Regions from separate parts of the Variovorax frigidus genome, predicted to be linked through region 3. Evidence: riboswitches for the same ligand, from Rfam matches in the RefSeq annotation. Region 3 holds a riboswitch; each other region holds the start of a gene.
The links. Region 3 has a riboswitch for glycine ahead of ACSFBC_RS21760 (FAD-dependent oxidoreductase). Riboswitches for the same ligand answer to the same signal wherever they lie in the genome.
Positions count from the first base shown of each region.

Region 1: it holds a riboswitch for glycine, as region 3 does, so the genes downstream of both, ACSFBC_RS09815 (D-amino acid dehydrogenase) here and ACSFBC_RS21760 (FAD-dependent oxidoreductase) in region 3, are expected to answer to the same signal.
Region 2: it holds a riboswitch for glycine, as region 3 does, so the genes downstream of both, gcvT (glycine cleavage system aminomethyltransferase GcvT) here and ACSFBC_RS21760 (FAD-dependent oxidoreductase) in region 3, are expected to answer to the same signal.

Region 1 is NZ_JBPJZF010000003.1:92,169-101,718, reverse strand. It holds gene recC (exodeoxyribonuclease V subunit gamma) at 1-311, opposite strand, end outside; gene ACSFBC_RS09835 (DUF4148 domain-containing protein) at 527-889, shown strand; gene ACSFBC_RS09830 (LysR family transcriptional regulator) at 954-1,901, opposite strand; gene ACSFBC_RS09825 (FAD-binding oxidoreductase) at 1,951-3,390, opposite strand; gene ACSFBC_RS09820 (MFS transporter) at 3,424-4,749, opposite strand; gene ACSFBC_RS09815 (D-amino acid dehydrogenase) at 4,893-6,209, opposite strand; glycine riboswitch at 6,265-6,374, opposite strand; partial or broken gene ACSFBC_RS09810 (HU family DNA-binding protein) at 6,688-7,077, opposite strand; gene ACSFBC_RS09805 (L-serine ammonia-lyase) at 7,375-8,763, opposite strand; gene ACSFBC_RS09800 (LysR family transcriptional regulator) at 8,887-9,550, shown strand, end outside.
Region 2 is NZ_JBPJZF010000004.1:387,096-396,645, forward strand. It holds gene ACSFBC_RS14100 (TRAP transporter large permease) at 1-1,262, shown strand, start outside; gene ACSFBC_RS14105 (AraC family transcriptional regulator) at 1,250-2,026, opposite strand; gene ACSFBC_RS14110 (MFS transporter) at 2,153-3,343, shown strand; gene ACSFBC_RS14115 (hypothetical protein) at 3,430-3,942, shown strand; glycine riboswitch at 3,982-4,056, shown strand; glycine riboswitch at 4,077-4,189, shown strand; gene gcvT (glycine cleavage system aminomethyltransferase GcvT) at 4,237-5,409, shown strand; gene gcvH (glycine cleavage system protein GcvH) at 5,473-5,844, shown strand; gene gcvP (aminomethyl-transferring glycine dehydrogenase) at 5,886-8,783, shown strand; gene ACSFBC_RS14135 (SDR family oxidoreductase) at 8,827-9,550, shown strand, end outside.
Region 3 is NZ_JBPJZF010000007.1:220,220-229,769, reverse strand. It holds gene ACSFBC_RS21780 (DUF2946 family protein) at 1-28, shown strand, start outside; gene ACSFBC_RS21775 (copper chaperone PCu(A)C) at 152-646, shown strand; gene ACSFBC_RS21770 (PhaM family polyhydroxyalkanoate granule multifunctional regulatory protein) at 709-1,371, shown strand; gene ACSFBC_RS21765 (FIST signal transduction protein) at 1,411-2,676, shown strand; gene ACSFBC_RS21760 (FAD-dependent oxidoreductase) at 2,690-3,913, opposite strand; glycine riboswitch at 3,991-4,097, opposite strand; gene ACSFBC_RS21755 (helix-turn-helix domain-containing protein) at 4,291-5,025, opposite strand; gene ACSFBC_RS21750 (hypothetical protein) at 5,126-5,965, shown strand; gene ACSFBC_RS21745 (MFS transporter) at 5,977-7,893, shown strand; gene ACSFBC_RS21740 (phosphatase PAP2 family protein) at 7,902-8,537, shown strand; gene ACSFBC_RS21735 (hypothetical protein) at 8,697-9,155, shown strand; gene ACSFBC_RS21730 (DUF2145 domain-containing protein) at 9,227-9,550, shown strand, end outside.

The sequences.
Region 1 (9,550 bases), on a different contig from region 3:
AGGCGCCAGGTCAGCGCCTGCTTGTCGAGCGCCGAGCGGGCAGGCACGGCGTCGCGGCCCAGCACCTGGCGGTAGCTGCGCCAGAGGAAACGCGCGGGCAATTCGACGCGGGCGGCCGCACACACGCCGCTGCGCGCGGCCATTGTCATCTTCAGCCACTCGGCCACGCCGTTGCTCTGCACCAGGAAGATCTCCTCCTCCAATGGCTGCAGCGGGTGGCGCCGGGTCCATTCGAACAACGCATCGCCCAGCAGCTCGGCGCGGTTGCCGTGGAGGACCAGAAGTCCGGGCTGGAGGTCGGAGGGTGTCATGCGGGGAAGGAGCGTCGGAGGAATTGAAGCGTAGCCGAGTGCGCCTGATTCTCGCCGCATGGCATTTCTAGAGCGATTGTTCGCGCGATGGAAACACGGCGTGCACGAAGTGGCGCTGTGTGGGACACAAAACATCAACACACTTGCGACACGGTGTTGCCATGCGATGGCCAGCCGAACCGATCACCCTGCAGATCCACTTCCAAGGACCTCTCATGAAAACGCTCTCGCTCATCGCCGCCACCCTGTCGCTGTCGATCTTCTCGCTGGCCCACGCCGAAACCTACGACGGCGTGCACGCCGCCAACTCGGTGAAAAGCCGCGCCGAAGTCGCCGCCGAAGCCGAACGCACCGCCGCCTCGCCGAACCAGAACGTCGCACGCGGTTCGCGCGGCGCCGAGCCTTTCACCTCGACGGCCAGCCGCGATGCGGTCTACGCCGATGCGGTCAAGCAAGCCAGCGCACCCGACCAGAACGTGTCGAGCGGCTCCAAGGTCAACAGCCGCGTGATCTCGACGATGGCGCGCACCTCGGCACCGGTGCAGGCGCAGCAGCAACGCCCTGCCGCCGCCAACTGATCGACGCTTGATCTGAAAGAAAAGCCGGCCCGCGCGCAAGCGAGGGCCGGCTTTTTCGCGCGCCTCAGTCTTCCGCGACGAGGCGCGCGCCGGCCCACTTCTGCTGCTCGCACAACTCGCGCACCACATCGCGGATCAGTTGGCAGATCGCGCGCTTGGCATTGGTCATCGGCAGGTGCCGCGAGACGCACAGCCCCAGCCGCCGCACCATCGCGTCGGAGGCGATCGCATGCGCCACCAGCCGGCCGTCCTCGACCTCGCGCTGCGCCAGGCCCAGCGGCATGATGGTCGGTCCGATGCCGGCCTCCACCGCGCTCTTGAGCACGTAGACCGAATTGATTTCGGCGGCGATGCGCTGCGCGCGGTACGCGCCGGCCTCGAGCGCGGCGTCGACGATCCAGCGCGTGCAGTGGCCATGGTGATTGCTGGGCAATACCAGCGGCCGCGCGATGGCCTGCGCCACCGTCACGTCGCCGGGCGGCGGCGCGCCCTCGTCCTGCGCGGCGTGGATCAGCACGAAGGCCTCGTCGACCAGCGGCGTGAAGGCGATGTCCTGCGGCAGCATGCCGGGCGTGAAGACCGCCACGTCGACGCGGCCGCGCAGCATCTGGTCGGCCATGTTGCCGGTCAGCTCTTCGTTGAGATGGAAAACGATGTTCGGATAGCGCTTCGCCGCGGCCCGCAGCAGCGGCAGCGCGAGCGTGGCGGCCACGCTCTGCGGCAAGGCCGCCACCACCGAGCCCACCACCGCATCGGCCGCGCAGTGCACGGCCGCCCGCGCGTCCTCGATCTGCTTGGTGATGCCCTGCGCGTATTCGTAGAACACCTTGCCGCTGTCGGTGAGCACCACGCCGTTGCGGCTGCGCAGCAGCAGCTGCGTGCCGAGCTCGGCCTCGAGTTCCGACAGCTGCCGGCTCAGCGCCGATTGCGCCACGTGCAGCTGCTGCGCCGCGCGCGACACGCTGCCGCTGTCGGCGATCGACAGGAAATACTTGAATTGACGCAGTTCCAACGCAGGAGCCTCCAGCGGCCATTGTCGTCGGACCCGCGCGCCGACGGCGTCAGCGCAGCGCTTCGAAGGGCACCACCTTGCCGGGATTGAAGATGTTGTGCGGGTCGAGCGCGTGTTTCACGGCGCGCATCAGCGCCACTGCATGCACCCCGTGCTCCTCGACCAGGTAAGGCATCTTGTGCAGGCCCACGCCATGCTCGCCGGTCGAGGTGCCGCCGTGGCGCAGCGCGCGCTGCACCAGCCGGTGGCTGAAGGCCTCGGCCGCCGCGACCTCGTCGGCGTTCAGCGGATCGAACAGCACCAGGCAATGGAAGTTGCCGTCGCCCACGTGGCCGAACACCGGCGCCAGCAGGCCGTGCGCGCCGATGTCTTCCTGCGTCTCTCCGATGCAGGCGGCCAGCGCCGACAGCGGCACGCAGGCGTCGGTGGTCATGCTGCGGCAGCCGGGGCGCAACTGCAGCGACGCGAAATAGGCGTGGTGGCGCGGCGTCCAGAGCCGCGAGCGCTCCTCCTGCAGCGTGGCCCACTGGAACGCGCCGCCGCCGTGGCCCGCCGCGATCTCGCGCACGATCGCAGCCTGCTCGTCGATCTGAGCCTGGCTGCCGCCGAACTCGAGAAACAGCGTGGGGTGTTCGCCCAGCGCCGTGCGGCTGTGCGCATTGACAGCGCGGATCGTCAGCGCGTCCAGCATCTCGGCGCGTGCGAGCGGCACGCCGAGCTGGATCGCCTCGATCACGCAGTCGACCGCGTCGCGCACGGCGGGGAAATGCACCACCGCCGCGGCCACCACCTCGGGGTGCGGGTGCACGCGCACGGTGGCTTCGGTGATCAGCCCGAGCGTGCCCTCGGAGCCGCAGTAGAGCTGCGTCAGGTTGTAGCCGGCCGAGCTCTTGCGCGCCTGGGTCGCGGTGCGCACGATCTCGCCGTCGGCCGTGACCACGGTGAGGTTGACGACGTTGTCGCGCATCGTGCCGTAGCGGACCGTGTTGGTGCCGGAGGCCGCGGTCGCGACCATGCCGCCCACCGTGGCGTCGGCGCCGGGATCGACCGAGAAGAAAAAGCCCGTGCCGGCCAGCGCCGCGTTGAGTTGGTTGCGCGTGACGCCGGCCTCGACAGTGACGTTGAGGTCCTCGGTGCGGATCGCGAGCACCTTGTTCATTTGCGAGAAGTCGATGCAGACGCCGCCTTCGACGGCCAGCAGGTGGCCCTCGATCGACGAGCCGACGCCGAAGGCGATCAGCGGCACGCGTTCGGCCGCGCAGGCGCGCACCACGAAGGCGGCCTCTTCGGTGCTGTGCACGTAGACCACCGCATCGGGCGGCACCGGCAGGTAGGCCGACTCGTCGCTGCCATGCTGCAGCAGCACCGAAGCGCCGGTGGAGAAACGCGCGCCGAAATGCGCCTGCAGTTGCGCGGTCAGCGCGGGCGAAGGTGAGCGGCGCGGGGCATGCAGCGGCGCGCCCGCTGCGGTGTTCGCGTGGGGGGACATGGGGGCTCCTGTCAAAAAAGGGCGTACCGCCGCTCAGCGGTTGCCGCGGGACGCAGCCGTGGGCTTGGCCAACACCAGCACCAGCACGGCCCCGAGCACCAGCAGCCCGGCCAGCATGTGCAGGCCCGAGTCGGTGCTCTTCGTGATGTCCTTGATCACGCCGATCAGGAAGGGCGCGGCAAAGCCCGAGAGGTTGCCGAAGGAATTGATGAAGGCGATGCCGGCCGCCGCGGCCGCGCCGCCCAGGAAGCTGGTCGGCAGGCCCCAGAACACCGGCAGCGTGGCCATGATGCCCATGGTCGCGATGGTCAGGCCCGCCATGGCCCAGACCGCGTTGCCGTGCATGGCCACGCTCAGCACCAGGCCGAGCGCGCCCACCACCGCGGCGACGGCCGAGTGCCATCGGTGTTCGAGCCGCTTGTCGGCGCTGCGGGCCACCAGGTACATCGCGACCACGCCGAAGGACCAGGGGATCGCGCTCAAGAGGCCGATGTCGAGCGCGCTCTTCACGCCGATCGACTTGATGATGCTGGGCAGCCAGAACGAGATGCCGTAGAGCCCCGCCGTGAAGGTGAAGTACACCAGCGCCAGCAGCCACACGCGGCCGTTGGTCAGCACGCTGAGCACCTTGGCCTCGGACTTCCCGCTGCCGTCGGCCGCGATGTCGCGCGCGATCAGTTCGCGCTCGGCCGGCTCGAGCCATCGCGCGTCCTTCACGCGGTCGTCGAGGTAGCGCCAGACCAGGAAGCCCATGGCGACCGTCGGCAGGCCCTGCAGCAGGAACAGCCACTGCCAGCCCTGCCAGCCGTTGACGCCGGCCATGCTCTGCAGGATCCAGCCCGAGAACGGCCCGCCGAGGATGCCCGCGAAGGGAATGGCGGCCAGGAACAGCGAGGTCGCCTTGCCGCGGCGCGCCGCCGGGTACCAGTAGGTGAGGTACAGGATGATGCCGGGGAAGAAGCCCGCCTCGGCCGCGCCCAGGAAGAAGCGGACCAGGTAGAAGGACATGGGCGTCGTCACGAACATCGTGCCGGCCGACAGCAGGCCCCAGGTCACCATGATCCGCGCGATCCAGCGCTTGGCGCCGACCTTGTGCAGGATCACGTTGCTCGGCACCTCGAACAGGAAGTAGCCGATGAAGAAGATGCCCGCGCCCAGGCCGTAGACGGCTTCGCTGAACTGCAGCGCGTCCTGCATCTGCAACTTGGCGAAGCCCACGTTGACACGGTCGAGGTAGGCGACGATGTAGCAGACGAAGAGCAGCGGGATCAGCCGCCAGCTGACTTTTCGGTAGACCGCGTCCGCGGCGAGGGAGGCGCCGGCGCCCGACGAAGGGCGCGGCATGGCAGAGGTGTTCATGGAGAAGGTCCCGGGTGACAGCCGGGCATGTTCTCACGCCCGGCGATGCGCGAATCGTCGCGCGCGCACCGCCGCCCGCCGCAGCGGGTTAACGCGGAAAATTCATACCGATGGGCGAAGCGCGCATCTCGCGCCGAGATGGCTCAGGCCGCGCGGCCGCGCCGATCCGGCGCCAGCACGGTCGAGACGACGGCCCGCGCGGGGGTCGGCCCGCAGAAGGCGAAGTCGACCTCGGGCCGCCGGCCCGACATCAGTTCGGCCAGCGCGCGGCCCGAACCGCAGCCGTGCGTCCAGCCCAGCGTGCCGTGGCCGGTGTTGAGGAACAGGCCCTGCACCTTGCTGCGGCCGATGTAGGGCACGTTGCCTGGCGTCGCCGGACGCAGGCCGGCCCAGTAGCTCGCGAGCTCGGGCCGGCTCACGCCCGGGAAGATGTCGAGCGTGCGGCGCACGATGGCTTCGCAACGCACCGGGTTCAGCGACAGGTCGTAGCCGTTGAGCTCGGCCGTGCCCGCGATGCGCAGCCGATCGCCGAAGCGCGAGAAGACCAGCTTGTGCTCGTCGTCGGTCAGGCTCACGCTGGGCGCCTTGTCGGCATCGAGGATGGGCAGCGTCGCCGAGTAACCCTTGGCCGGATAGATGTCGAGCGACACACCCGCGCCGCGCGCGAGCGGGGCGCTGAAGCTGCCCAGCGCGAGCACGTAGGCATCGCCCTGCACCACCTCGTACATGCCGCTCTCGCTCGCGATCTCCACTCCGCGCATCGCACCGCCTTCGGTGCGCAGCCGCTGGACGCGCACGCCGTAACGGAACTGCACGCCCTGCTCGGCCGCCTTCTGCGCGAGGCCGGTGGTGAACTTGTGCACGTCGCCCGATTCGTCGGCGCTGGTGTAGGTGGCGCCGGCCAGCCGCGGGCGGATCGCGGCCATGGCGGGGTCGATGCGCACCACCTCGTCGGCATCGATCACCTGCCGCTCGCAGCCCAGCTCGCGCATGATGCGCGCCGGCTCGAGCGCCAGATCGAACTCCTTCTGGCTGGTATAGAAGTGCAGGATGCCCTTGGTCAGGTGGTCGTAGGCGATGCCGGTGTCGCGGCGCAGCTGCTGCAGGCTGTCGCGGCTGTAGGTGCCCAGGTTGAGCAGTTGCACCATGTTGCGGGTCGAGCGCTTCGCGCCGCATTCGGCGAGGAACTTGAGGCCCCAGCGCCATTGCGCGGGGTCGGCGCGCAGGCGGAACAGCAGTGGCGCATCTTCCCGGCCCAGCCACTTGAGCAGCTTGAACGGCGCCGAGGGGTTGGCCCAGGGTTCGGCATGGCTCACCGAGATCTGGCCGCCGTTGCCGAAGCTGGTCTCGCGCGCGGCACCGACATTGCGCTCGAGCACGGTCACTTCATGGCCGGCCTGCCGCAGGTACCATGCGGTGGCGACGCCGATCACGCCGGCGCCCATCACGATCACTTTCATCATCATCTCCAGTTCGAAAACGCAAAAGAAAAAGGGCCGGCGACCAGAATTGGTCGTCGGCCCCACTGTCCTTTTGCCTGAGAGATTCACCGCGTCCTGCGACGCGGTTTGCACCTTCGGCGGCGGCTCGGCATGACGCCGGCAGCACTCTCCAGTTTGATGATGAATCCAGTACGGGACCTGAGCGTTTCGGGGATGCGCCTTCGGTAGAACGACCCCTGGGGGTCGTTGCTTCTCCTGGAAGGCTTGCATTATCCCGCCATTGCACGAAGGCTGGCAACTCCGCGGCTTCACACCGCGATCGGTGGGCCCAAAGAAAACGGCCCCGAAGGGCCGTCGTCCATCATGCTGCGAACAGCAATTACTTCTTGGCGGCAGCCTTCTTGGCCGGTGCCTTGGCGGGGGCCGCTGCGGCCTTTGCCGGAGCCTTCGCAGGTGCGGCAGCCTTCGCCGAAGCCTTGGCAGGTGCCTTGGCAGGAGCGGCAGCAGCCTTCTTCGCGGGTGCGGCAGCGGGCTTGGCAGCCACGGCAGCCTTCTTGGCGGGTGCAGCAGCCGGCTTTGCAGCGACCTTGTCGGCCTTGCGCTTGGCAGCCTTGGGGTCGATGGCGGCCTTGAAGGCAGCGCCCGGAACGAACTTCGGCACCTTCTGGGCGGCGATCTTGATCTTCGTGCCGGCTTGCGGGTTGAAGCCCGAACGTGCAGCGCGTGCGACTTGCTTGAAGGTGCCGAAGCCCACGATCTGGACCGGGTCGCCCTTCTTGACCGCGGCGACGATGGCACCGGTGATGGTCTCCAGGATGCGGGCCGCTTCGGCCTTGCTGGTGTTGTGGGCGGTGGCGATTTTCTCGACGAGTTCGATACGGTTCACTGAATTTTCCTAAGATGAGTTGGCCGTTTCTCTCAACGGCCGCAAGGCCTGATACGGCTGCAATGCGGCGCGGAGTGTAGCCGGAGCCGCAACAGTGCCGCGGAAATCGCCCTCCGGGCACCCTTCTGCGCGCACCGGATTTGAGCCCTCTTCAGACACCCGATAGCCCGGCGACCCCTCTGGAAAGTACCCTCGCGCAGCCATGAACCCAAATCGCCCGGTGCTGCCTTCTCTGTCGAGACAACGCGTGCGCATCGGCCCCCGCTTCAGTCCCTTGCGCGAATGCAGACCGCAGCTTCAGCATTCCACGATGTTCACGGCCAGCCCGCCGCGCGAGGTTTCCTTGTACTTGGTCATCATGTCGGCGCCGGTCTCGCGCATGGTCTTGATCACCTGGTCGAGGCTCACGTGGTGCACGCCGTCGCCGTAGAGCGCCATGCGCGCCGCGTTGATGGCCTTGACCGAGGCCACGGCGTTGCGCTCGATGCAGGGGATCTGCACCAGCCCGCCCACCGGGTCGCAGGTCAGGCCCAGGTGGTGCTCCATGCCGATCTCGGCCGCGTTCTCCACCTGCTCGGGGCTGCCGCCCAGCACCGCGCACAACCCGGCCGCGGCCATCGAGCAGGCCACGCCGACCTCGCCCTGGCAGCCCACCTCGGCGCCGGAGATCGAAGCGTTCTCCTTGTAGAGCAGGCCGATGGCCGCGGCGGTCAACAGGAAGTCGACGACCCCGCGCTCGCTGGCGCCGGGCACGAAGCGCATGTAGTAGTGCAGGACCGCGGGCACGATGCCGGCCGCGCCGTTGGTGGGTGCCGTGACCACACGGCCGCCCGCGGCGTTCTCCTCGTTGACGGCCAGGGCGAAGACGTTGACCCAGTCGATCACCGTGAGCGGGTCCACCATGGCCGCGCGGAAGTCCCCGAGCCGCCGCGTCAACGCCGCGGCCCGGCGCCGGACGCGGAACGGCCCGGGCAGCACGCCGTCGGTGCGGCAGCCGCGCTCGACGCAGGCCTGCATCACCTGCCAGATCCGCAGCAGGCCCGCATCGGTCTCTTCGTCGGTCCGCCAATGCCGTTCGTTGCGCCGCATGACGTCGCCGATGCTGCAGCCGTGCTGCGTGGTCAGGCCCAGCAGATCGGCACCGCTGTGAAAGGGCCATTCGAGGATCTCGGTGTCCGGCGCGATCAGCTTCTGCCGCGAACCGTCGCCGGCCACGGTCTCGCTCACGACGAATCCGCCGCCCACGGAGTAGTAGGTCTTCTCCAGCAACCTGCCGCCGTCGCCATCGAAGGCCGTGAATCGCATGCCGTTGGGATGGAAAGGCAGTGCCTTGAGGCTGTAGAGCAACAGGTCGGCCTTCTCGTCCAGAGCGATGGTGTGAACGCCGGCCAAGTGCAACGACTTGCGGCCACGGATGTCGGCCAACAGGGCCGGCACCGCATCCACGTCGACGGTGTCGGGCTCGTGGCCGGCCAGGCCCAGCAGCACGGCCACGTCGGTACCGTGGCCCTTGCCCGTCGCACCCAGCGAGCCGAACATTTCAGACACGACGCGGCGCACACCGCCCAGCAGGCCCGTGTCCTCCAGCGCCTTCGTGAACAGGCGCGCGGCCCGCATCGGGCCGACCGTATGCGAGCTCGAAGGCCCGATGCCGATCTTGAAGAGGTCGAAGACGCTGACTGCCAAGAGGAGGTCCGTTCTGAAATGAAAAGCAGGAAACGGCGCGATCCTAGGGCGGCTTTCAGATCAGCACCATTGATCATTTCTTTGGATATATTCAATAAATTCTTAACTATCGACGGGCCTGCCATGGACTTCGCACGACTCAGGGCACTGCGGGAACTCTCGAACCGCCAGACCATGACGGCCGTGGCCGATGTGCTGTGCCTGACACCGTCCGCGGTCTCGCAGCAGTTGGCGCAGCTCGAGGCGGAGGTCGGCGTGGCGCTGACCGAGCGGCGCGGCCGGGGCGTGAAGCTCACGCACGCGGGCGAGGTGCTGGTGGGGCATGTCGAACGCGTGCTCACCGTGCTGGACGAGGCGAAGTCCGAGCTGGCGCAGATCCGCCAGGAGATCGCGGGCACGCTGCGCGTCGCGGCCTTCGCCACGGCCGCGGCCGCGCTGCTGCCGCCCGTGATCCAGGCGCTGCGTGCGGCCTACCCGCGGCTGCAGATCACGCTGGTCGAGATGGAGCCCGCCGAAGGACTGGCCGCGCTGGGCTCGTGGAGCACCGACATCGCGATCGTGGACGACCTCGGCGGGCGCCAGACGCGCGGCGGCCAGACGGTAAAGCACGTGCCGCTGATCGACGACGAGCTGCACGTCATCCTGGCCACCGGGCACCGGCTCGCGCGCAAGAAGACGCTGGGGCTGGCCGAGCTCAAGGACGAGGAGTGGGCGCTCGACTCCGCGAGCAGCGTGTATGGCGAGTTCGTGCTGGGCCTGTGCCGCCGCGCGGGCTACACGCCACGCG
Region 2 (9,550 bases), on a different contig from region 3:
TGATGACGATGGTGCTGTGTTTCGCACTGTCGGTTTCGGTGGCGGTGTCCATCGGCCTGGCGTCGATGGTGGGCATCCAGGTGACGGGCGCCAACATGCTGATCTCCGCCAAGGAGATCTTCAACTCGATCAACAAGTTTCCGCTGGCGGCGATTCCCTTCTTCATCCTCGCGGGCAACCTGATGGAAACCGGCGGCATCTCGCGCCGGCTCGTCGAGTTCGCCAAGAGCATCGTGGGGGGTGTGCAGGGCGGCCTGCCGATGACCTGCGTGCTGACCTGCATGATCTTCGCAGCGGTCTCGGGCTCGTCGGTGGCGACCACTTTCGCGATCGGCGCGATCCTGATCCCGGCGCTCATCAAGCACGGCTACCCGCGCTCGTACGCGGCGGCCCTGCAGGCCACCAGCGCGGAGCTGGGCGTGATCATTCCGCCGTCGATCCCGATGATCCTCTACGGCGTGAGCGCCGAAGTGTCGATCGGCGAACTGTTCATCGCGGGCTTCGGCCCGGGCATCCTGATCAGCCTCGCGCTGATGCTGTTCGTCTGGGTCTACTGCAAATGGAAGGGCTGGGGCAAGACCGACGGCGAAGGCCGCATGCCCTTCGGCCGCGCGCTGTGGCAGGCCGGCTGGGCCCTGCTGATGCCGGTGATCATCCTGGGCGGCATCTACGGCGGCATCTTCACGCCGACCGAAGCCTCGGCGGTGGCGGTGTTCTACGCGCTGATCGTGGGCGTGGTGATCTACCGCGAGATCAAGCCCAAGGATCTGTACGTGATCCTGCGCAAGTCGGTGCTGTCGTCGGCGGTGATCATGTTCATCATCGCCAACGCAGGGCTGTTCGCGTTCCTGATCACGCGCGCGGGCGTGCCCGACGCCATCGGCCACTGGCTGCAGGAGGTGCTCAAGTCGCCTGCGATGTTCCTGCTGGGCGTGAACGCGGCGCTGTTCGTCATCGGCATGTTCATCGAGACCAGCGCGGCCATCATCGTGCTGGCGCCGATCCTCGCGCCGGTGGCGGTGCACTTCGGCATCGACCCGGTGCACTTCGGGCTGATCATGGTGGTCAACCTGGCCCTCGGCATGATCACGCCGCCCTTCGGCGTGAACCTGTTCGCGGCCTGCACGGTGGCGCGCATCTCGCTCGACCGCATCGTGAAGCACCTGATTCCGTTCGTGCTGGTGATCCTCGCCTGCCTGATGGTGATCACCTACGTGCCCTGGGTCTCGCTGGCCCTGCGCGACCTGGTCTACGCCAGGTAGTCGCGGCGCAGGTACACGCTCGGCGGCACGCCGAGCGTGCGCCGGAACATCGCCGTGAACGCGCTGGGGCTCTCGTAGCCGTGCGACAGCGCCACCTCCAGGATCGACGCGCCGGCCGCCAGTTTCGGCAAGCTCAGCAGCAGCCGCGCCTGACGGCACCAGGCGCCGAAATTCATGCCCGTCTCGCGCTGGAACAGCCGTGCCAGCGTGCGGGGGTTCATGTGCAGCCGCTGCGCCCAGTCGTCGAGCGCGGCGGGCAGCGACGGGTCGCGCACCAGCGCTTCGCACAGCGCGGCCAGGCGCGCATGGCGCGGCATCGGCACATGCAGCGACAGCACGGGCGCGGCCTCGATCTCGTCGAGCATCAGCTCCATCACGCGCTCGTCGCGGCCGCCCGGCGCGTAGTCCAGCGGCAGCGAGGCGGCCGTGACGATCAGCGCACGAAGCAGCTCGCCGACCTGGATCACGCGGCATTGGCGGCCCAGGTCCGCCCGCATGCCGGGTTCGACGAAGACGGTGCGCATGCGCACCGCGCCCGCCATCCGGATCTGGTGTTCCATGCCGCCCGGCACCCACACGCCGCGCCCCGTCGGCACCACCCAGCTGCCGGCGGCGGCGCTCACGATCATCACGCCCGAAATCGCGTGGATCAGCTGGCCGCGCCGATGCGTGTGCGGCGGAATGAAGGCATCGCCCTCGGGGTCGGTCGCCAGCACCGCGACGGCGCGCGGGGTCGACTCGCCCTCTTCGGGCCGCAAATTCAGCGGCGGGATCGGTTTGTCATTCTTTGTCCATTTCGCGACGATTCTTGCCGATTCATAGCGAGATGATCCTTCCATCGCTTCCTACGATGCCTTTTTCCTCCAGGCACACATGAAAGAAGCGATCGAATGAACAAGCGCCGACTCGGGCTGCTCACCGGCACCCATGCCGTCAATGACCTCTACCAGGGCCTCGTGCCCGCCCTGCTGCCCTTCATGGTGCTGGAACGGGGCTACAGCTACACCGCGGCCGCCGGCCTGATGCTGGCCGCCACCGGCCTGTCGAGCGTGGTGCAGCCGCTGTTCGGCCTGTACGCCGACCGCCATCCCCGCAGCTGGCTGGTGCCCACGGGCTTCCTGGTGGCGGCGCTGGGCGTGGTGCTGGCGGGCATCAGCCACGACTACCTGCTGACCTGGATCGCGATCGCGCTGTGCGGCCTGGGCATCGCGGCCTACCACCCGCCCGCCACCGTGGCCGCACGCGCGGCCGGCGGCGCGTCGCAGAAGGCGATGAGCGTGTTCTCGGTGGGCGGCACCATCGGCGCCTCGTTCGCGCCGGTGCTGGCCGCCACGGTGGTCGGCGGCGGCGGCCTGTCGCGCAGCTACCTGCTGGGCTTGCCGGCGCTGGCGATGGGGGTGGTGTGGCTGGTCGCCAACGCCGGCCGCGGCGCCGCCTCGGCGGCCACCGCAGCCGCCGCGCGCCAGACCCGCAGCGAAGTGCTCAAGCCGCACAACGACTGGCGCGCCTTCGGCCTGCTGGTGGCCACCATCGTCGGCTGGTCGATTCCCTACGTCACGGTGCTGTCGATGCTGTCGCTGCGCATCACGCGCGACCTGCACGGCACGAGCTTCCAGGGCGCAGCCGCCTTGACGGCTTTCACCGCCGCAGGCGCCGTCGGCACGCTGCTCGGTGGCTGGCTGGGCGACCGCATCGGCCGCATGGGCACGATCCGCACCGGCTACCTGCTCGCCCTGCCTGCGCTGGCCGGCCTGGTGCTCGCGCCCAGCGCGGGCTGGGCCATGGCCTGCACGGCGCTGCTCGGCCTGTGCATGTTCCTGCCCTTCGCGGCGCAGGTCACGCTGGCGCAGGACTACCTGCCGCGCAATCCCGCCACGGCCAGCGGCATCACGCTGGGGCTGGCGCTGTCGGTCGGCGGACTGGTGTCGCCGCTGTTCGGCATGCTGTCGGACGCACGCGGACTCGGCGTCACGCTGACGGTGGTGCTGGGCGTGCTGTGCGTCGCAACGGTGCTGGCCTTGCGGATGCGCAACCGGTCGATGCAGCCGATGGTCCCGGCGGTGGAAGCGGCCGCGGCCTGAACCCTTTGGCTGTCACCGAAAAATCATGAGGATGTCATCGCGCTGCGCCATGCTCCGGCCCTCGATCCCCGAAGGCTGTGGTTGCCATGTTTCCCTCCAAGACCGACAAGGCGCGCGACGAACTGCATGGCGGGCGTCGCACGCTGAGCCAGCGCGAGCGTGCGCTGCTGCTCATGGCCGACGGCCGGCGCTCGCTGAGCGACTTCAGCCCGCTGTTCGCCAACCGGGACGAAGCCGCGCAGGCGATCCAGACGCTGATGCAGCGGGGCTATCTGGAGGCAGCGGGCACCGTCTCGGCGGCGCCGACCGCCGTGCCGCTGCCGCTCGGCACGGCCGCCGACACCTTCGACGGCAAGCGCTCGCTGGCCACCACGCGCATGTTCCTGTTCGACATCTGCGAACGCATGTTCGTGCGCCGCGACCCGGGGCTCGCGCAGCAGATCCGCAATGCGCTGCGCGAAGCCCGCGAGCGCGAGCCGATGCTGGAGATCGCCGCGCTGATGCTCGCCGAGGTCGAGAAAAGCGCCGGCCCGGAACGTGCCGACGCGCTGCGCGAGCGCATCGACCGGCTGCTGCCGCTCGTTGAAATCGTTCACTGACGCGCCGCCCTGCTCCCGGCGATCCACTACACTTGCGGGGTCAGGAGAGAGCCCCGCGCGACGGGGCCGCCGAAGGCGCAGGGGATTCCCGAACGCTCAGGCAAAAGGACTGACGAGGCGCCGGTGACCACCGGCGTTTCCTTGCTGGAGAGAGGCCGCCGTACCGGAAACGACGCAGCGGCCCACCGAAGGAGCAACCCCCGATCGTGGGGCGAATCTCTCAGGTAAAGCGGACAGCAGGGGTGGCCCGTGGCATTGCAGCCATGGATTTCGACTGCCCCTTTGGAGTGCCGCCTGGTGACTTCTTCCGCCCCCGCTACCGAACTTCTCCAGACCCCGCTGCACGACCTGCACGTCGAACTCGGCGCCCGCATGGTGCCCTTCGCCGGCTATTCGATGCCGGTGCAGTACCCCACCGGCCTGATGGCCGAACACAAACACACGCGCACCGCCGCCGGCCTGTTCGACATCTCGCACATGGGCCAGTTGCGCCTGGTCGGCCCCGACGCCGCGGCCGCCTTCGAGACCCTGATGCCCGTCGACGTCGTCGACCTGGCACCCGGCAAGCAGCGCTACGGCCTGCTGCTGAACGACGAGGGCGGCATCCTCGACGACCTGATGTTCTTCAACGAAGGCCACGATTCGCTGTTCGTGATCGTCAACGGCGCCTGCAAGGTGGCCGACATCGCCCACATCCGGCAGCAGATCGGCGCGCGCTGCGAAGTGCAGCCTCTGCCCGACCACGCGCTGCTCGCGTTGCAGGGCCCGCAGGCCGCGGCCACGCTGGCACGGCTGTCGCCGGGCATCGAGCGCTTCGTGTTCATGACCGGCGGCGCGGTGCAGATCGGCGGCATTCCGGCCTTCGTCACGCGCAGCGGCTACACCGGCGAGGACGGCTTCGAGATCTCGGTGGCCGCGAAAGACGCCGATGCGCTGGCCCGCCTGCTGCTGGCCCAGCCCGAGGTCCAGCCCATCGGCCTGGGCGCGCGCAACTCGCTGCGACTCGAGGCCGGCCTGTGCCTCTACGGCAACGACATCGACACCACGACCACGCCGGTCGAGGCCTCGCTCAACTGGGCGATCCAGAAGGTGCGCCGCACAGGCGGTGCGCGCGCGGGCGGCTTCCCGGGCGCCGACAAGGTCCTGGCCCAGCTGGCCGCCGCGACGACCGGCGCCGCAGGCCACACCGACCACGACACCCTGAAGCGCAAGCGCGTGGGCCTGGTCGCGCTCGAACGCATCCCGGTGCGCGACGGCACGCTGCTGCAGTCCTTCGAAGGCCACGCCATCGGCACCGTCACCAGCGGCCTGCTCGGCCCCACGGCCGACCGCTGCATCGCCATGGGCTATGTCGCCACCGCCTTCGCCGAACCCGGCACGCGCGTGCAGGCCCTCGTGCGCGGCAAGCCGGTGCCGATGGAGGTCTCGACCCTGCCCTTCGTTCCGACGCATTACTACCGCGGCTGAACCCCGCGGCGCCGGCTAGGCTCTGCACCCCTGAACATTTTTTCCACGAGGAGTTTCTTCACCATGAGCATCAAGTACACCAAGGACCACGAATGGGTCGCGGCCGAAGGCGATGCCGCCACCGTCGGCATCACCGTGCACGCGCAGGACGCGCTGGGCGACGTGGTCTTCGTCGACCTGCCCGAAGTCGGCAAGACCTTCGCGCAGGGCGAAGTCGCCGGCGTCGTCGAGTCGGTCAAGGCCGCGGCCGACGTGTTCATGCCCGTGTCGGGCGAGATCGTCGAAGTCAACGAGGCGCTGCGTGCCGACCCCTCGCTGGCCAACAGCGACCCGCTGGCCAGCGGCTGGTTCTTCAAGGTCAAGCTGAGCGAGCCCGCGCAGCTCGATGCGCTGCTCGAAGCGGCCGACTACGACAAGTTCGCTTCCGAAAGCTGATCCCGCTTCTGCTTCTTCGTCCCCGTCTTTTCTTCACCGCCATGTCGACCACCTTCCCCACCCTGCACGAACTTGACACCGCCGACGAGTTCATCGCCCGCCACATCGGCATCGAAGCGGCGGACGAGGCGCGCATGCTGCCGGTCATCGGCTCGGCCACGCGCCAGGCGCTGATCGACGGCATCGTGCCCGCGGCCATCCGCCGCTCGAAGCCGATGCAGCTGCCGCCCGCGGTGAGCGAGGCCGATGCGCTGGCCGAACTGAAGAAGATGGCGGCGAAGAACAAGGTGGCGCGCAACTTCATCGGCCAGGGCTACTACGGCACGCACACGCCCGGCGTGATCCTGCGCAACGTCCTCGAGAACCCGGCCTGGTACACCGCCTACACGCCCTACCAGGCCGAGATCTCGCAGGGCCGCATGGAGGCGCTGGTCAACTTCCAGACCATGGTCTGCGACCTGACCGGCATGGCGATCGCCAACGCCTCGATGCTCGACGAGGCCACCGCGGCGGCCGAGGCCATGACGCTCGCCAAACGCAGCGTCAAGAGCAAAAGCAACATCTTCCTGGTGGCGGGCGACTGCCATCCGCAGACCATCGAGGTGCTGCGCACGCGCGCGGCGCCGCTGGGCATCGAGATCAAGGTCAGCACCGCCTCCGAAACCCTGCCGCACCTGATGGCGAGCTGCGAATTCTTCGGTGTGCTCGCGCAGTACCCGGCCACCACCGGCCAGGTCCACGACCTGCGCCCGCTGGCCGGCCATGCGCACGCCTGCGGCGCGGCCCTGTGCGTCGCGGCCGACCTGCTGGCGCTCACGCTGCTCACGCCGCCCGGCGAGTGGGATGCCGACATCGTCTGCGGCACCACCCAGCGCTTCGGCATGCCGATGTGCAACGGCGGGCCGCACGCGGCCTACCTGGCCTGCCGCGACGCGTTCAAGCGCTCGCTGCCGGGCCGGCTGGTCGGCGTGAGCGTCGACGTGCATGGCGCCCCCGCCTACCGCCTCGCGCTGCAGACGCGCGAGCAGCACATCCGGCGCGAGAAGGCCACCTCGAACATCTGCACGGCGCAGGTGCTGCCGGCCGTGGTGGCCAGCATGTATGCGGTCTACCACGGCCCCGCGGGCCTCTTGCGCATCGCGCAGCGCGTGGCCGCGCTCACGGGTGTGCTGGCCGCGGGCCTGGAGCAGATGGGCTTCGAGCTGGCCCACGCCACGGCCTTCGATTCGCTCACGGTGAAGAGCGGCGACGGCACCTCGGCGATCCTCGAACGCGCCCGCAGCGCGGGCGTGAACCTGCGCCACCGGCTGCAGCAGCACCTGGGCATCTCGCTCGACGAGACCCACACGCGCGCCGACGTCGAGACGCTCTGGGCGCTGTTCGTGCGTCCCGGCACGCCGATGCCGCGCTTCGACACGCTGGCCGAGACCGCCGAGGTGCGCATTCCGCAAGACCTGCGCCGAACCAGCGCCTTCCTCACGCACCCGGTGTTCAACACCCACAAGAGCGAGACCGCGATGCTGCGCTACATCCGCAGCCTCTCGGACAAGGACCTCGCGCTCGACCGCAGCATGATCCCGCTGGGCAGTTGCACGATGAAGCTCAACGCGACCAGCGAGATGATCCCGATCACCTGGCCCGAGTTCGCGAACATCCATCCCTTCGCGCCCGCCGACCAGCTGCAGGGCTATGCCGAGCTCGACGAACAACTGCGCGCCTGGCTCTGCGAAGCCACGGGCTATGCGGGCATCAGCCTGCAGCCCAACGCGGGCTCGCAGGGCGAGTACGCGGGCCTGCTCGCGATCAAGGCCTTCCATGCCTCCAAGGGCCAGGGCGGCCGCAACATCTGCCTGATCCCCTCGTCGGCCCACGGCACCAACCCGGCCAGCGCGCAGATGGTGGGCATGCAGGTGGTGGTGACCGCCTGCGACGCACAGGGCAACGTCGACCTCGACGACCTGAAGCGCGCCTGCGAAAAACACAGTGAGCATCTGGCCGCGGTGATGATCACCTACCCCAGCACGCACGGCGTGTTCGAGACTCGCGTGAAGGAACTCTGCGCGCTGGTGCATTCGCACGGCGGCCGGGTGTACGTCGACGGCGCCAACATGAATGCACTGGTGGGCGTGGCCGCACCGGGCGAGTTCGGCGGCGACGTGAGCCACCTGAACCTGCACAAGACCTTCTGCATCCCGCACGGCGGCGGTGGGCCGGGCGTGGGTCCGGTGTGCGTGGTCGACGACCTCGTGCCCTTCCTGCCCGGCCATGCGACCGCGGGCATCGGTTCCGAAGGCCCGGGCGCCGTGTCCGCCGCACCGCTGGGCAACGCCGCCGTGCTGCCGATCAGCTGGATGTACTGCCGCATGATGGGCGCCGACGGCCTGCAGGCTGCCACCGAAACCGCGATCCTCTCGGCCAACTACATCAGCGCGCGCCTGAAGGACCACTACCCCACGCTCTACGCCAGCCCCAACGGGCACGTCGCGCACGAGTGCATCCTCGACCTGCGCCCGCTCAAGGAAACCAGCGGCGTGACCGCCGAGGACGTGGCCAAGCGCCTGATCGACTACGGCTTCCACGCGCCCACGCTGAGCTTCCCGGTGCCCGGCACGCTGATGGTCGAACCGACCGAGAGCGAGCCGCTGGCCGAACTCGACCGCTTCGTCGACGCGATGATCGCGATCCGCGGCGAGATCCGGCGCATCGAGGAAGGCGTCTGGCCGCAGGACGACAACCCGCTCAAGCACGCGCCGCACACGGCGGCCAGCCTGATGGCGACCGAGTGGGCACGGCCCTACGCGCGCGAACTCGGCGCCTACCCGCTGGCCGCGCTGCGCCAAGCCAAGTACTGGTCGCCGATCGGCCGGGTCGACAACGTCTACGGCGACCGTAACCTGTTCTGCAGCTGCCTGCCCGTGGAGGCGTACGCGGCCGATTGAGGCGGGCGGCACAATCGCTGTTCCCTTTCACACGGAGACATCGATGAGTCAAACGAACCAGCCCCTCGACGGACAGATCGCCTGGGTCACGGGCGGCGGCAGCGGCATCGGCCTGGCCGGCGCGATCGACCTCGCGAAGGCGGGTTGCCGCGTCGTGATCTCCGGGCGCGATGCCGGCAAGCTCGAGGCCGCGGTGGCCGAGGCCGAAGCCAAGGGCGCGCCGCCCGGTCGCATCAGCGCCATGCCGCTCGACGTGGGCGACCGGCCTGCGGTCGACAAGGTCGCGGCGGCCATCGAGGCCGAGCATGGCGGCGTCGACATCCTGGTCAACAGCGCCGGCATCAACTTCCCCAAGCGCTTCTGGAGCGAGACCGACGGCGACACCTTCGCCAAGGTGGTGAACATCAACCTCAACGGCGCGACCTTCTGCACGCTGGCCGTGCTCAAGGGCATGCAGGCGCGGCGCCGCGGCACGGTGATCAACATCGCCTCCTTCGCGGGCTGGCACCAGAGCCTGCTCACCGGCCCGGCCTACGTGGCGAGCAAGGCCGGCCTGATCGCGATGACGCACAACTTCAACATCGAGCAATGCGTGCACGGGCTGCGCGCCACCTCGGTGTGCCCGGGCGAGGTCGCCACGCCGATCCTCAAGAACCGGCCGATCGAACCGAGCGCGGAAGACAAGGCGCTGATGCTGCAGGAGGAAGACCTGGGCCGCACCATCCGCTTCATCGCCGAGATGCCGCCGCACGTGTGCATCAACGAAC
Region 3 (9,550 bases):
GGCCCGCGGGCCGCCGCTTCGCGCCTGATCCGTTTTTCCGTCTTTTCCGCGCCGGTGCCTGCCGCTCGCGCGAGACACCGCAGGCCCTGCACCGCAGACCGCCGCCGCCCGTTCGACCCCCGACGTTTTCCTGTCTCCAAGGAGTTTCCGCATGACTTTCATCACCCCCTTTCGCAGCGCCGCAGCCTGCATCGCCATCGCAGCCAGTGTTTCGGCCTGGGCCCAGACGGCCGCGCCGGTCGACGTGCAGGACGCCTGGGTCCGTGCCGCCGTGCCTGGACAAAGCGGCACCGGCGCCTTCATGAAGCTCACGGCCCACGAAGGCCTCAAGCTGGTCGGCGCGACCACGCCGGCCGCCGGTGTGGCCGAAGTCCATGAAATGAAGATGGAGGGCGACACCATGCGCATGCGCGGCGTGTCCGGCGTCGAGCTGCCTGCGCACCGCACGGTCGAACTCAAGCCGGGCGGCTATCACCTGATGCTGATGGACCTGAAGCAGCCCATCGTCAAGGACGCGACCTTGCCGATCACGCTGCAGTTCGAGGACGCCAAGGGCGCCAAGAGCACGCTGGCGCTGAACGTGCCGGTGCGCAGCGTCGCTCCGGGTGCCGCCGCCGGTGCTGCGGCACCGGCCCACCGCCACTGAGGGGGACCGCCGCGCGCCAGCGGCCTGGGGTAAGCTGGCGCCCACCACTGCCGGAGACAGCCATGAGCGACGCGAATTCCCCTTTTGCCTTCAGTCAGTTCGTTCCCGGCTTCGACTTTCTCAAGGGGCTGGCCGGCAACGCAGCCTCCGGTGGCGGCACCGCCACCGGCATGCCCAGCCTGTCGAACTGGGTGGCGCCGACGCTCAGCGTCGAGGAACTCGAAAAGCGCATCCAGGAGCTCAAGACGGTGCAGTACTGGCTCGAGCAGAACGGCCACGCGTTGAAAGCGACGATCCAGGCGCTCGAGGTGCAGAAGATGACCTTGTCGACGCTGCGTGGCATGAACGTGCAGATGGAAGACCTGGCCAAGGTGTTCACCCGGCCGGCGGCGACGGCGACCGAGTCGGCCGTCGCTTCACCTTCCCCTGCGCCTGCGCCTGAACCGGCGCCCGCCCCCGCCGCCGAGGCCACCGACGAGAAAGCATCCGCGGCGCCAGGCGTGGTCGATCCGCTGCAGTGGTGGAACGCGCTGACGCAGCAATTCCAGCAGATCGCCAGCACCGCGATGCAGGAGGCGGCCCACGCCAAGATGCCGGGCGCGACACCGACACAGCCGCACGCAGCGAAGCCGGCGACCAGGAAGGCGCCCGCCCGCAAGACCGCCCCGCGCAAGGCCGCGGCCAAACCTCCCGCCGCAGCCGCGCCCCGGCGCGCGCGCGGCTGAATCCCTTCTTTTCTCTCTCCAGGACCCCGGACCGCGCGCATGAAGCTTTTTCCCACCGGCCACGCCACCCATCCGCAATGGCGGATGGCGGCAGGCCTCGCGCTCGCGCAGTTGCGCGCGCAGATGGCGCTGCCCGACTACGCCGCCGCCCCCACGCTGGGCCTGCTCTACATCACCGACCACTATGCGGCCGAGGCGCAGGACATCCTCGACCACCTCGGGGCCGAATTGCCCGAAATCACCGACTGGTCGGGCACCGTGGGCTTCGGCGTCGCGGCCAACAATGCCGAGTACTTCGACGAACCGGCGCTGAGCGTGATGCTGTGCGCGCTGCCCAGCGACCAGTACCGCGTGTTCTCCGGCGTGGCGCCGCTGGGCAGTTCGGAGATGAGCGGCTTCGAGGCGCACACGGCGCTGGTGCATGCCGACCCGGGCACGCCGGAACTGGCCGAGCTGGTCGGCGAGATGGCCGGGCGCACCGACACCGGCTACCTCTTCGGCGGCCTGTCGTCGGGGCGCCGCGGGGCGCTGCAGTTCGCACTGGGCGGCAACGGCAACATCCGCGGCCACGGCGCGGCCCGCGGCGTGTTCTCGGGCGGCATGTCCGGCGTGGTGTTCAGCGAAGGCGTGCGGCTGGTGTCGCGCGTCACGCAGGGCTGCGAGCCGGTGTCGCGCGAGCGCGAGATCACCGAGGTCGACGGCAACCTGCTGCTTCAGCTCGACGGCGAGCCCGCGCTCGACGTGCTGCTGAACGACCTGCAGATCTCGCTCGAGGCGCCGCAGGAGGCGATCGAGGTGGTGCGCGCCACGCTGGTCGGGCTGGTCGACGCCGGCAGTGACGGCATCCGCCGCACCGGCGACCTCGGCGCCGACGTGCTGGTGCGCCACATCATCGGCCTCGACCCGACGCGCCGCGGCATCGCGATCGCCGACACGGCCGAGGCCGGCATGCGCATGAGCTTCTGCCGGCGCAGCCCTCAGGCCGCGCGTGCCGACCTGATGCGCATCTGCGCCGAGATCCGCGAAGAGCTCGAGCCCGAGGAGCAGACGCTGGCCACGGCCCGCGCGGTCGCGGCCGGCGAGGCCGAGGCCGCGCCGCATCCGGCGCGCCGCATCGCGGGCGCGGTGTATGTGAGCTGTTCGGGGCGCGGCGGCGCGCATTTCGGTGCGCCAGGCGCGGAGATGCAGATCGTGCGGCATGCGCTGGGCGATGTGCCGCTGACCGGCTTCTTCGCCGCCGGCGAGATCGCCCGGCACCACGTGTACGGCTACACCGGCGTGTTGACGGTGTTCGTCGCCGACTGAGCCCGCCCGGGGCTCAGCCCTTGGCGAAGGCGAATTCGACCTCGGGCAAAAGCCCGCTCACGATGCGTGCGATCGACTTGCCCGCGCCGCAGGTGTTGACCCAGCCCTGCGCGCCAGGGGCCGTGTTGAGAAACAGGTTGCGCAGCGGCGTGCGGCCGATCAGCGGCATGCCGCTGGCGCTGCGCGCGTGCAGCGTGCTGGAGAACTCGGCGCGCGAAGGGTCGACCACGCCCGGCAGCAGGGTCTCGACCCGCGCCAGCATGCGCGCGAAGTGCGCCGAGTCGGGGAGATCCTGCGCGTCGGTGGCGAGGCGAACCATGCAGCACACGCGCAGCCGTTCGCCCTCCGGGGTCTCGATGCGCCGGATGCGCAGGCGGCCTTGCCGGTCGTTGAGCATTACCTGCGGCGCCCGTGCCATGTCCTGGATCGGCACCACCATGACGTACTCGCGCATCCGCCGCAGCGGCATGGCGATGCCCAGCGCCCGCGCGTGGGGGACGCTGCCCGTGCCCAGCGCCAGCACGTACGCATCGGCGCGCAGCCTGCTGTGCTCGCCGTCGGCATTGGCCAGTTCCACCTGATCGATGCGGCCCTCGTGCGCATGCAGCTTGATCACCGAGTGGTTCATCAGGAAGCGCACGCCGGCGGCGCGGCACATGAAGGCGAGGCTGGCCGCGAACGCCGCCGGGTCGCGCGAGATGTCTTCGTGGGTGTACGCAGCGCCGGCGAGCTGGCCGTGCAGATGATCGAGCGAGGGTTCGATGCCGATGGCCTGATCGGGCGACAGCAGCTGCAGCGAGCAGCCCAGCGCCTGCAGCCGGCCCACGTTGTGCGTGAGAGCCTCGAAGGCCTTGGCATCGGTGTAGACGCGCATCCATCCGGCGCTGCGCAGGTCCTGCGACACGCCGGCTTCCTTGCGCAGCTCGTGCACCGTCTGCCGGCTGTAGGTGGCGAGGCGCACCATGTGCTCCAGGCGCGCGGCCGGCCGGTGGCGCACACCGGTCAGGTAGCCGGACACGCGGCGCAGACGGCGGCGCAGGCCGTCGATTGCCGTGCCGCACAGGCTGCGCGCGGGCGGCGGCGCCGGCGGCGCGCGCAGGGGGGCGCTGGCCATGCCGCGGGCCTTGGCGGCAGGTGCCGCATGACGGTCGATCACCGTGACCTCATGGCCGAGCTGCTGGAGGTAATAAGCCGAGGCGACGCCGAGAAGACCGCCGCCTAGAACGATCACGCGCATGGTCCGATTCCTTGTGGGAAGGCACAAACGGCGGACCGCCGCACTTCGCAGTGCGGGCCAGGTCCGGGGTTCAGGTTGCCGCTCCCTCTGTCCTGGGTACCTGAGAGATTCGCCCGCTGCGCCTTGCAACGGGTTTGCTCCTTCGGTGCATCGCGCGGGGCGATGGCTCTTCAGACGGCGAATCGAAATGAGGCAGTCGTCGAACCGGCTGGGCGGTTCACCTCGGCGTTCATGGGAGTTTGCGCGTGCGGTGGGGCCGGAGACCCTCTTTTCTGCAGAAATAGGAGTTTACCCGTCTTGACAAAATAAATAAATCTGCATTCGATATAGGTCGAATATGAATCGAAACATGCGGCATCGGCGCCACATGCCGATTTTCAATTGCGGCGCAGGCGGGTGAAGGCCTCGAATTCCCAGTTGCGCATGCCCAGCAGCAAGGTGTAGCCCTCCCGGTCGTCGGGCGAAAGCTTCTGATCGGTCTGGTGCTGCTGGGCGAAATCCTGCGCCACGCGTTGCAGCCGTTCGAGGAAGGACGGCGCCAGCGCCCGGCTGATCGAGCCATGCACCAGCAGCAGTCCCTCTGCCGGCCCGTCGAAGCCGCCGCTGTAGTAGTCGAGCACGACGTTGTCCCGGAAGAAGTTCATCACCGGCCCGTGCGGGCGCCAGCGGAAGGTCTTGGCCAGCTTGAGCCGGTAACGGTTGAGCGGCCGCAGCTCGATGATGCCGATGCGGTCGAGCTGGGCGAAGCAGGTGATGCATTCGGCCTCGCTCAGGCGGTAGGCGCCGACGATCTGCTCCAGCGTCCACTGGCTCAGCACGCTGATGGCGACCAGGATCAGCTTCTTGTCCCGCACCACCGCCTTTTCCTGTTCGAGCGTGAGTTCGCGCAGCAGCGGCTGGGCGTCGGCCACACGCCGCGCGAGCTCGGCAAAATCCATCTTGAGGGCGCGGCAGATCGCATCGACCCGGCTCAGCGGCATGTCGGACTTGGCCAGCATGCGCTTCACGCTGGACTCCGCCATGCCCAGCGACCGGGCCAGATCGGCATAGGTCATGCGGGCGTTCTTCAGTTCGTTCTTCAGGGCCTGAACCAGATCGACAGTGGTGCTCATGGGTGAGAGGGTATTACAGGACGATACCGAATGGGCTCGATCGATGAACCGTATCGATTTTCGATGCCAGGAAAACACCGCAGACGCCTAGATTCGAGCCATGAACCGATCTTTTCGCCGCTTCTTCCCCGCGCTCGACGGCCGCGAACGTGCGCTGCTGGCCGTGCTGCTGCTGGGCGTGCTCGTGGCCGCTCTCGGGCCGGCGCTGCCGGACCCGATGGCGGGCGCCGGCTTTGCCGACGGCCGCCACTGGCTGGGCCTGCCCCATGCGATGGACGTGCTGAGCAACCTGCCGTTCGCGCTGCTGGGTCTCTGGGGCCTGGTCCGGCTGCACCGCCTCCAGGCCTCGCCGGCTGGCGAGGCCGGCCCGCGGCGTTGTGCGCAACTCTTCTTCGCGGGCCTGGTCTTCACCGCCGCCGGCTCGGCCTTCTATCACCTGCATCCCGATGCCTTGCGGCTCACGGCCGACCGCCTCGGCATGGCCGTCGCGTTTGCCGGCATGGTCGGGCTGGCGGTCGGCGAGCGCGTCGGCCGGCGTGCCGGTTGGCCGGCGGCCTGCGCCATGCTCGTGGCCGGCGGGTGGGCGCTGGCGGTCTGCCACCTGCGCGGCGACGTGCTGCCCTGGGCCGTGCTGCAGTTCGGCGGCATGTTGCTGGTGCTCGGCCTGGCGCTGCTGCGGCCGGTGCCGGGCGCGCTCGGCCTCCGGCTCGGGCTGGTCATCTGCTGCTACGGGTTGGCCAAATTGCTGGAGCTCGGCGACGAGGTGATCTACCAGGCCACCGGCCAATGGGTGTCGGGCCACAGCCTCAAGCACCTCGCGGCGGCCTGCGCCGCATGGCCGGCCTTGCAGATGCTTCATGCATGGCGGCAGGCCCCTGCGGCACAATCCACGCGCAGCCGCCCTGACGGCCTGAGGAGCCCGACAGGGACATTCGAATGACAGCACCCGCCATGGCATCCGACGCCCACGCCAACCAGTTCGCCCTGCTCAAGCAGCGGCGCTTCGCACCCTTCTTCTGGACGCAGTTCGCGGGCGCGGCCAACGACAACCTGTTCAAGTTCGCCTTCACCGTGATGGTGACCTACCAGCTGCAACTGAGCTGGATGCCGCCGGCCATGGCGGGCCTTGTGATCGGCGCGCTGTTCATCCTGCCCTTCCTGCTGTTCTCGGCCACGGCCGGCCAGCTCACCGACAAGTACGACAAGACGAAGATCATCCGCTTCGTGAAGAACCTCGAGATCGCGATCATGGTGATTGCGGCCTGGGGCTTCTTCCGCGCCGATGCGGTGCTGCTGCTGGCCTGCGTGTTTCTCATGGGGCTGCACTCCACGCTCTTCGGCCCGGTCAAGTTCGCCTACCTGCCGCAGGTGCTGGCGGCGCGCGAGCTCACTGGCGGCAACGGCATGGTCGAGATGGGCACCTTCGTGGCCATCCTGCTGGGCCAGGTGGCGGGCGGCCTGCTGGTGGCGCTGCCCCAGATCGGCCACACGAGCGTGGCCGTGGCCTGCGTGCTGCTGGCGCTGGTCGGCCGCGGCGTCGCACAGGCGATCCCGACGGCGCCGGCCACCGACCCGCAGCTGGTCGTCAACTGGAACCCCTTCAGCGAAACCTGGCGCAACCTGAAGCTGGCGCGCGGCAACATCGTGGTGTTCCGCTCGCTGCTGGGCATCTCGTGGATGTGGTTCTTCGGCGCGGTCTTCCTGAGCCAGTTCCCCAGCTTCGCCAAGGAGGTGCTGCACGGCAACGAGCAGGTCGCCTCGCTGCTGCTGGTGGTGTTCTCGGTCGGCATCGGCATCGGCTCGCTGCTGTGCGAGACGTTGAGCCGGCGCCAGGTCGAGATCGGCCTGGTGCCGCTGGGCGCGATCGGCATGAGCGTGTTCGCGATCGACCTGTACTTCGCCTCGCGCGGCCTGCCGGCCGGCCCCGAGATGGGCCTGGGCGCCTTCCTCGCGCAGTCCGCGCACTGGCGCGTGATGGCCGACCTCGGGCTCTTGTCGCTGTTCGCCGGGCTCTACAGCGTGCCGATGTATGCGCTGATCCAGCTGCGCAGCCAGCCCACGCACCGGGCTCGCATCATCGCGGCCAACAACATCCTCAATGCCTTGTTCATGATCGCCAGTTCGGTGATCGCCGGTGCGTTGCTCGGGGCCGGCTTCACCATCCCGCAGATCTTCCTGTTCACCGGCATCGCCAATGCGCTGGTGGCCTTCTACATCTTCATGCTGGTGCCCGAGTACCTGCTGCGCTTCGTGGCCTGGGTGCTGTCGCGCTTCATCTACCGCTTCGATCTCCGGGGCGAGGAGCACATCCCGGCCGAGGGAGCCGCCGTGCTGGTGTGCAACCACGTGAGCTTCATCGACGCGGTGCTGCTGATGGCGGCGAGCCCGCGGCCGATCCGTTTCATCATGGACCACCGGATCTTCCGCGTGCCGGTGCTGGGCTGGCTGTTCCGGCTGGCCAAGGCGATTCCGATCGCGTCGCAGAAGGACGATCCGGCCGCCTACGAGCGCGCGTTCGCACAGGCCGTCGAGGTGCTGCGCGAAGGCGACCTGCTGGCCATCTTCCCCGAGGGCGCGATCACCAGCGACGGCACGTTGCAGCCCTTCAAGGGCGGCATCATGAAGATCCTCGCCGGGGCGCGCGCCGCGGGCGTCGAGCCGCCGGTGATCCCGATGGCGCTGACCAACCTCTGGGGCTCCTTCTTCAGCCGCGTCGAAGTGCGCGAGGGCAAGAACGTGGCGATGGTGCAGCCCTTCCGGCGCGGCCTGTTCAGCCGGGTCGGCCTGCACGTGGGCACGGTGGTGGCCGCGCGGGAGACGACGCCCGAACTGCTTCAGTCGCGCGTGAGCGGGCTGCTTTCGGCTTGATGGCGGGCTTGCTCGACACCGTTCCCGCGGACGCCTGGCGCGCCTTCACCTGGCTGGGCGACAGCGCGCTGATGCTGCCGCTGTCCCTGCTGCTCGCGCTGGGGCTGTGGGTCTCACGCGACGGACGCCGGGCCGCTTTCGCATGGTGCCTGGCCTTCGGCGCGGGCGGCGGCCTGATCCTGCTGAGCAAGCTGGCCTTCATGGGCTGGGGCATCGGCAGTGCACGCTGGGACTTCACCGGCTTCAGCGGCCACACGGCGATCGGCACCAGCGTGTGGTCGGTGCTGCTGTGGCTGGCCAGCGCACGCGGCTCGCCACGCACCCGCGCCCTCGCGGTGGGCGCCGGCTGGTGCCTGGGTGCGGCCATCGGCATGTCGCGGCTGGCCCTGCATGCGCACTCGGTGTCCGAGGTGGTGGCCGGCCTGTTGCTGGGCATGGCGGTCAGCCTCTGCTTTCTCTGGCTGGCACGTCGCCGCGCGCCGCCGCGTCTGCCCTGGGTCGCCTGGCTGGGCGGGCTGCTGCTGCCCTTGCTGTTCCTGTCGCCGGGCCGGCCCGCGGCGACACAGGGGGTGCTCGAAGCCATGGCCATTCGGCTGGCAGGCATCGAGCGACCCTTCACGCGCAGCGATCTCCAGGCGCTCTGAGTCTGCGAAATCCCGCAAAAAGTATCGAATTCCGGTACTTATAGCCTCCTGACGTGGAACCGGTGCATCGATCTGCGCCTGGACGGGGAACGCTCGCCCATCATTCGCGCTCTTTCTCGGGGCTTCCTCTTCTTTCCTCCTTTCCTTCGAAAGTCATTCATGAACAAACAACGGGTCCTGGCCTGGATGAGCGCTGGTGCGATCGCCGTATCGCTTCTCTCTCCCTTGTCGGTGCACGCGCAAAGCGAAACTTCGGCTGCGCTGTCCCTGATGCCCGTGGCCTCCGTGGTGGGGGCCGCATCGGCCGCCGGTGGCGCGGTCGGCGCTTCGGTCGCACTGCCCGCCGCGCTGTCGGTCGGCGGCTCGGTGCTGACCGTGGTCGCGGTCGAAGCCTCGGTCGACGGCATCACCTACGTGCTGGCGCGAGCCTCCGACGGCGCACGCGCGAGCATCCGGGTGGCGGGCCGGGCCGTGGGGGGCGCTTCGGCGGTGGTCGGCACGGCGGTGACGGTCGGCGTGATCGCCTCGGGCGTGGTGCTCTCGGCCGCGGGCGAAGTGCTGGCCTTCGTGCCCAACGCCATCGGCCGCGCGCTGCTGCACAACGAAAGGCTGGTGTGAATTCGCAGATGCGCGATCTCTACAGGCCCGACGGAGAAGCCCGGGTGCCGCGCTGGCAGCGCAAGCTGCGGATGGCGCTGCGCATCCTGGCGCTGGCACTGGCGGTGTGTCTTGCGGGGGCCTTCCTTTTTCCCATGCGGGCGCATGCGGGCCGTTCCTGCGAACAGGCCCGACCGACGCCGGACAACGTGGCCAAGGGCATGCAGCTGGCCGAGCGCACCTCGCAGGCGCTCGATGCCAGCGGTGCGCGCGTCGTGCTGCTGGCGCGTGCCGGCCAGGACCTGACGCGCTACGGCCTGCAGTGGTCGCACCTCGGCCTGGCCTACAAGACCGAGGCCGGGCCGTGGCGCGTGGCGCACAAACTCAACCAGTGCGGCACCGCGGTCGCCGGCGTG